2 linked regions of the Anaerocolumna chitinilytica genome follow. The main gene of each other region encodes a partner of the protein of the gene in region 2 in a complex. Links are inferred from orthologs where the notes say so. Each region holds a gene or a part of one and is shown on either strand. Other genes may lie near its edges. The genes, in order: dnaX and holB.

Region 1 (3,257 bases), 5.5 Mb from region 2 along the record:
AAAGCAAGCCTTTGGGCTGTTTTGGCTCCAATCCCCGGCAGCCTTGACAATTCTTCAATTAGCTTACTGATTTGACTGCTGTAATAATTCATACATCCTCTTTCTCTAATAAAGTTTTTATAAGCACAGCTATAATCTTACTTTATTATTTTCATGTGTTCATGTCAAGCTTTATGGCAACCTTTATGAAATAGCAATCCGCTATTCCTGGGACGGCTCCTCCACGATAATAAAATTGAATTGGTAATCATAAAGATAGGAGGATAATTCAGCAATGACCTTCTGCTTTTCCTGCTCTGTACATTTTATGTGAATAATCTTATTGATCTCATCAGTCTGCTGTTCCATCTCTGCCTCCTCTTTAAAATCAAGAGGATGTTACAAAACAAAGCCCTGCGGCGTGTGAGCAAATCATACCCGCAGGGCTTCCTTTGACAACAGCCCCTGTAAACTTCATTCATATGTGTTTCCACACTTAAACAAGCTCTTCTATTTGTTAAAACTTAGAAAGGAAAACCACCGAGTCCTCCAAGTCCTCCTGTAATCTGACCCATTACGGACTGAGATTCCTCTTCCATCTTACGAAGAGCTTCGTTAGCAGCCGCCATAATAAGATCCTGAAGCATTTCTATATCATCCGGGTCAACTACCTCTTTGGATAATACCACACCTGATATCTCCTTTTTACCGGATACTCTTACGGTTACTGCTCCGCCGCCGGCAGAAGCTTCCCATTCCTTCTCTTCAATCTCTTTTGTCTTTTCTTCCATCTGCTTTTGCATTCTCTGAGCCTGCTTCATCAGATTATTCATATTGCCGGGCATTGCTCCTCCCGGAAATCCTCCGCGTTTTGCCATGTTTCTTTCTCCTTATCTTTTAATCTTCATATTCTATATCAATATTTTTTATTATCTTTCGCAAATCAAAGGCTTCTTCTGTAATACCCTTATCCGTGGATGCCAATTTCGTTAAAACCTCCACATCCTTTGGAACGAATCTGGCTATGGCACTTTTGAGTTCCTGCATATGTGCTTCCTTTTTAAGGGCTTCCATATCCCATTCATCTGCAAATACTAAAAGCAGGGCATTATTATTACCGATACTTGGTCTTGCGTTTGTCAGGGAAACCTTCGTGATTCCACTGGTTGAGGCGATAATATTACTCCAATTCTTTGCCACCAGCTTTAAATCCTCTGAGACTGCTTTCGGCAGTTCTGCAGGTATTACTTCTGTTTTTATAGTCTCCTTTGGAACTTCGCTTCCTGTCGCTGCTGCCGTTATAGTAACGCCATTCTCAAGCTTTGCCTCCAATTGTCTTATCCGCTCTAAGATATCCTCATAGCTCTTTTCCATCTGGGGCCGGCATAATTTAATCAGCGCAACCTCAACTATCACTCGCTTTTGTGAAGCATAACGGATCTGATTGGATAAATCGGAAAAGATACGGATAAATCGTATCAGAGTATCTGTATTCCATTCCCTGGCCTGCTCTTCTAACAAGGCAAGATTCTCGGTAGAGACTTCAACCGCTTCACTGGCATCTTCCGAAGTCTTTACTAACAGCAGATTCCTTAAATACCAGGTAAAATCTACCGCAAATTGGGTAAGTTCTCTGCCGCTTACAATCAGTTCTTCCAGAATACCCATACATTGACTAACATCATTCTTAGAAATTGCAGTTAAAAGCCTTGCAAATACTTCGATGTCTACTGCTCCCAGTACCTCTAGTACCTTATCATAAGTCAGAGTCTGACCGTAATAAAATGCAATGCACTGATCTAAAAGACTAAGGGCATCTCTTAAGGACCCGTCCCCCATTCTTGCAATATAACGAATGGCTTTCTCCTCCGCTTCAACGGCTTCTGCCTGAAGCAGTTCTTTCAGCCTGTCTGAAATGGTATCAATGGTTATTCTCTTAAAATCATATCTCTGGCATCTTGAAAGGATGGTTATGGGTATTTTTTGAGCTTCTGTCGTTGCCAGTATAAAGATTACATAAGAAGGCGGCTCTTCCAGCGTTTTTAGCAACGCGTTGAAAGCTCCGGTGGAAAGCATATGAACCTCGTCTATAATATAGACTTTATAACGGCCTTCCGTCGGTGAATATCGAACTTCCTCTACAATCTCTCTGATGTTATCCACACCGTTGTTGGAGGCAGCATCTATCTCTATTACATTCATGGAGGTTCCGTTCTGAATGGAACGGCAGGTCTCGCATTCATTGCAAGGGTTTCCGTCTACGGGGTGTTCGCAATTAACTGCTTTTCCTAAAATCTTTGCAATAGTTGTCTTTCCTGTTCCTCTAGTTCCGCAAAATAAATAGGCATGCCCAATCCGGCCTGATTTTATCTGATTTTTCAGAGTGGTAACAATGTGATCCTGACCCTTTACATCATGAAAATCTGTGGGGCGGAATTTTCTGTACAGCGCTGTATATGACATGCTTACACTTCCTCTTTATATTTCTGCCTGCGTGTGCCGCACTTTCGCGCGATGTTACTTTGTTTACTTCCTATCTATTTTACCAATGGTTAGAATAGTTGTCAAAGTATTCTTATTCTTTCCCAAAGGATGTACTGCTTACAAGGTAGTTCTTATCTTTTAATGCCTGCTCAATCTGATCCAGTATCTCTTCTGAATCCGCTTCCACCGTATGTAAATGAGTTCCGCCCGTCAAATCCTTTAAAGGTACGGTTCTTTTTGACCTTACTTTAGCCATAAAGTCCGCAACCTCTTTTCTGTTCTTGATAATCAGATCCACTGATATTTCGCCGTAGAGATCATGCATTACAATAACATCTAATATTTTTCCACCGTTATCTACAATCGTGTTAAGCTCATCTTCAATTTCATCCGTGGTATGCCTGGTGGCAAAACATCGGTTTACCTTCTGCTTTTCCTGTTTATAGATGAGGTATCCTTTCGTTGTTGAAATGATATTCTTGTTAACTGCCCTTAAAAGTGCTATATCCTGTACAATTACCTGGCGGCTGACACCCAGCCGTTTCGACAATTCCGTACCGGAGACTGCATCCTTTGCTTCTTCAAGTATCTTCGTCAGTTCCCTTCTTCTATCCTGTCCCTCCATATAATAACCACATCCTTTCCTGGGACTACTCACCTTCTCATTCTCTCTTTACATTGTATTATAATAAAAGCTCAAAAGCAACGGTAAACAGACGTAACAGTCCTACATCTGTCCGTTGCCACCTTTTTCTTCAGGGAAACCCTAAAATTCCTTTATACTGTTTCCACCA
Region 2 (3,114 bases):
GCCTGTAAAGTGCTCTCCTTTTGTCTTTGCTTCTAAAAGAATCGGTATAATCCCGGTACCGGTACCCAGATCCAGCGCTTTTTCGCCTTCCTTTACTTTTGCAAAACCGGACAGGAGTACTGCATCCATACCAAAACAAAATTTCTTACTGTTCTGTATAATCTTATAACCGTTTCGCTGCAGCTCATCTATTCTCTCTCCAGGAAGCAAAAAGCTTTCACCGTTTATCTTGGTTTCCGGACTTACCTGACTATCTTTTAAAGCCCTGTTCTTATTCTCTATTGTTTCCTGGGTAATATCAGGGGTCTTGCTCTCATCTCTCATTGTTATACATCATCCAGATGGGATTTTCCTTCCTTCATTTCAAGCATTTCAAGTACTCGAAGCTCTTCATCCAGAGCAACTTTTTCTTTACGCTTTTTCGCATTGAACTTAAGCGTGGAGGCTTTGTATTCCCGTACTTCCTTCTCATCGTTCTCAAGGGTTACAATAACCTTAACCAATTGCTTTAATACTGTTACACTCTGAACTTCACCTCGAAGGCCGTCATTTGTAGTAACCATATCTCCGACATTAGGAAGCTTGCTGTTTAAATCCTCATAAGCTTCTTCCTCATGTTTTAAGCAGCACATAAGACGTCCGCAGACTCCGGATATTTTGGTAGGATTCAGTGAAAGATTTTGTTCCTTTGCCATCTTAATGGAAACCGGTGCAAATTCAGAAAGGTGTGTATGGCAGCATAAAGGTCTTCCGCAGATGCCGATGCCTCCCACTACCTTTGTTTCATCCCTTACACCAATCTGGCGTAACTCGATTCGGGTCTTAAAAACACTTGCCAAATCCTTTACAAGTTCCCTAAAGTCAATTCTTCCGTCTGCAGTGAAATAAAATAATACTTTGTTGTTATCAAAAGTATACTCTGAATCAATGAGCTTCATTTCCAGTTCATGCTTCTTAATCTTTTCCAGGCAGATCTGGAAAGCTTCCTTTTCTTTCACTTTATTCTTAATTTCTATCTCATCGTCTTCCGGTGTGGCGGTTCTGATTACCGGCTTTAGAGGCTGAATAATTTTGTTCTCTTCTACGTCCCTTGGCCCTATTACCACATGACCGTATTCAACGCCTCTTGCTGTTTCGACAATTACATTATCGCCTTGATTTATCTCATATCCGGCAGGATCAAAAAAATAAATCTTACCGGCTCTTCTAAAACGAACTCCTATTACCGTCGTCATAAAATAACCTTTCCTCTTTCCTTAGTTTTCTTTTATGGTAAGAAACATAAGTTCCATTACAATGTCAAAATTTACATTGGCATTAAGGCGAACCTTTGCTTTCTCCACTGCCTTAATAACCTCTTCCAGGCCTTCATAACTTCTCTTACTGGCCTGACGTTGTATTTCAGAGTATTCACCCTTATATAATAAAAGATTAATATCCTTTGTAACCTTAAACATTAAGATGTCACGATACCATAATGTAATAAGATCCAGATACTCGTCTATATTTTCCTTTTGCCCTGATAAATCCTTAAGTCCGTCAATCAGTTCATATAATTCCATCTGATCTATATACCTTAACAGATGAAGAACCTTGTCCTTCATAGCCGCAAAATTCTCACTGGACGCATAGGAGATTGCCCTGCCTATGTTTCCCTGGGCGAATACCGCACTAAGCTCTGCCTGGTAATCGGGTGTTTTATAGACTTGCATCAAAAATGTTTTGATGTCTTCTTCACCTACCGGATTTAATTTCAGAATAACACATCTTGAAAGAATCGTAGGAAGAAATGCATTGATGTTATTGGTAAGAAGAATAATAACCGCATAAGAGGGAGGATTCTCCAAAGTCTTTAGCAAAGCATTCTGAGCCTGCTCTGTCATCTTCTCCCCATCTTCAATAATATATATTTTACGGCTGCTGCTATAGGGTTTTATCAGAACATCATTATTCAGTTGATTTCTGATATCATCCACCCCGAGACTTGCCTTTTCGTGAGTCACATAAATAATATCCGGGTGATTTTTTGATTCTGCCTGCAGACAGGATTTACAATGACCGCAGCCGTCTCCGTCCTGTTCCCTATTCTCACACTGGATGCCTTTTGCAAAGGCCCAGGCTAAGGTTTTCTTGCCCATCCCCTCTTCACCGGAGAAGATATAGGCATGAGAGACTGTTTCCGTCCTGATGGCAGTCTTTAGATGTTCCTTCATCTGTTCATGACCAATTATCTGTCCAAATCCAGCCATTTCCTACCGTCCCTTCGTTATGCAAGTATATCTAAAAGTAATCCCTTAATTTCATCTATTTTATTTAATATGGCAATGGTGTCTTTCTCATCTTTTATTAGTTCTAGGGCTAACTCGTCCAAATTCTGATCGATGAGCTTTATCATACCATATACACGGTGCCGGCCTCTCCTGTCCAGAAAGTTCTCTCTGCTGAACTTGTGAGAACGATTCACCACTTCATTCATAAAATCTTTGATTAGCTGCCGGTACTTTCTCATATCCCGGACATCCATATGCTTTCCCAGTTTCTTACCCTGCTGAGTGATTTCTTCCATCATCAGGTTCAGCCGTTCTTTTAGTCCCTGTTCCTCAATATTGCTGATTAGGGTAAATTTAAAAGAACCGTCTGCTTCCGGCAAAGGTGCAGTGGGTTGGGTTTGATTAACAGGTTGCATTTGATTTACTTTTATGTCCATACTTCCCTCTCCTTCTCTCTTCCTTTCACCCGTGCCTTAAGTTTTTGCATATGCTAATTCCAGTTTCCATTATAGCATAACCGGAAAAAAATATATAGAAGAATTTTAAATTCCCATATTTAACCTGATATCCTTTAGGATTTCTGCCAGACATAGTTCTCTGTCTGTATTGTCGTATCTCTTTATAATCCCAAGAGCCTTCAGATTTTCTTCTTTAAAGTCTTCCTCATCTGCCAAAAATCTTCTGCAAAGCTCTGCATATTTCGGTTTCTTCTGAGTCTTTTCCCGCAGCAGAGCTCTCTCCAGGCGTAGTCCATCCTCCACCTCCAGATAGATCGGATACACTCGTTCTTCTCCAAAGTATCTTCTAATCTGCCCATAGGATTCCAGCGTGCCAAGCATAATGG

The links.
Region 1: holB (region 2) and dnaX share a complex: the UniProt entries of both Bacillus subtilis proteins name them as parts of the DNA clamp loading complex. The link is inferred for Anaerocolumna chitinilytica from one-to-one orthologs.

Annotation. Positions count from the first base shown.
Region 1 is NZ_AP023368.1:87,004-90,260, reverse strand. The notes cover bases 160-3,083. They hold dnaX (DNA polymerase III subunit gamma/tau), read right to left. Parts: upstream 2,443-3,083; coding sequence 877-2,442; downstream 160-876. Other genes in these bases: bsdcttw_RS00390 (transcription repressor NadR), read right to left, coding at 2,555-3,083; bsdcttw_RS00400 (YbaB/EbfC family nucleoid-associated protein), read right to left, coding at 504-857; bsdcttw_RS00405 (hypothetical protein), read right to left, coding at 202-348. In the rest of the region: recombination mediator RecR, read right to left, coding at 1-92; more of bsdcttw_RS00390, read right to left, coding at 3,084-3,088; bsdcttw_RS00385 (hypothetical protein), read right to left, coding at 3,230-3,257. UniProt on the Bacillus subtilis protein: Part of the beta sliding clamp loading complex, which hydrolyzes ATP to load the beta clamp onto primed DNA to form the DNA replication pre-initiation complex.
Region 2 is NZ_AP023368.1:5,566,789-5,569,902, forward strand. What follows is about bases 254-3,034. They hold holB (DNA polymerase III subunit delta'), read right to left. Parts: upstream 2,250-3,034; coding sequence 1,257-2,249; downstream 254-1,256. Other genes in these bases: bsdcttw_RS24600 (tRNA1(Val) (adenine(37)-N6)-methyltransferase), read right to left, coding at 254-324; bsdcttw_RS24605 (PSP1 domain-containing protein), read right to left, coding at 327-1,235; bsdcttw_RS24615 (YaaR family protein), read right to left, coding at 2,267-2,707; bsdcttw_RS24620 (guanylate kinase), read right to left, coding at 2,813-3,034. Outside these bases: more of bsdcttw_RS24600, read right to left, coding at 1-253; more of bsdcttw_RS24620, read right to left, coding at 3,035-3,114. UniProt on the Bacillus subtilis protein: DNA polymerase III is a complex, multichain enzyme responsible for most of the replicative synthesis in bacteria.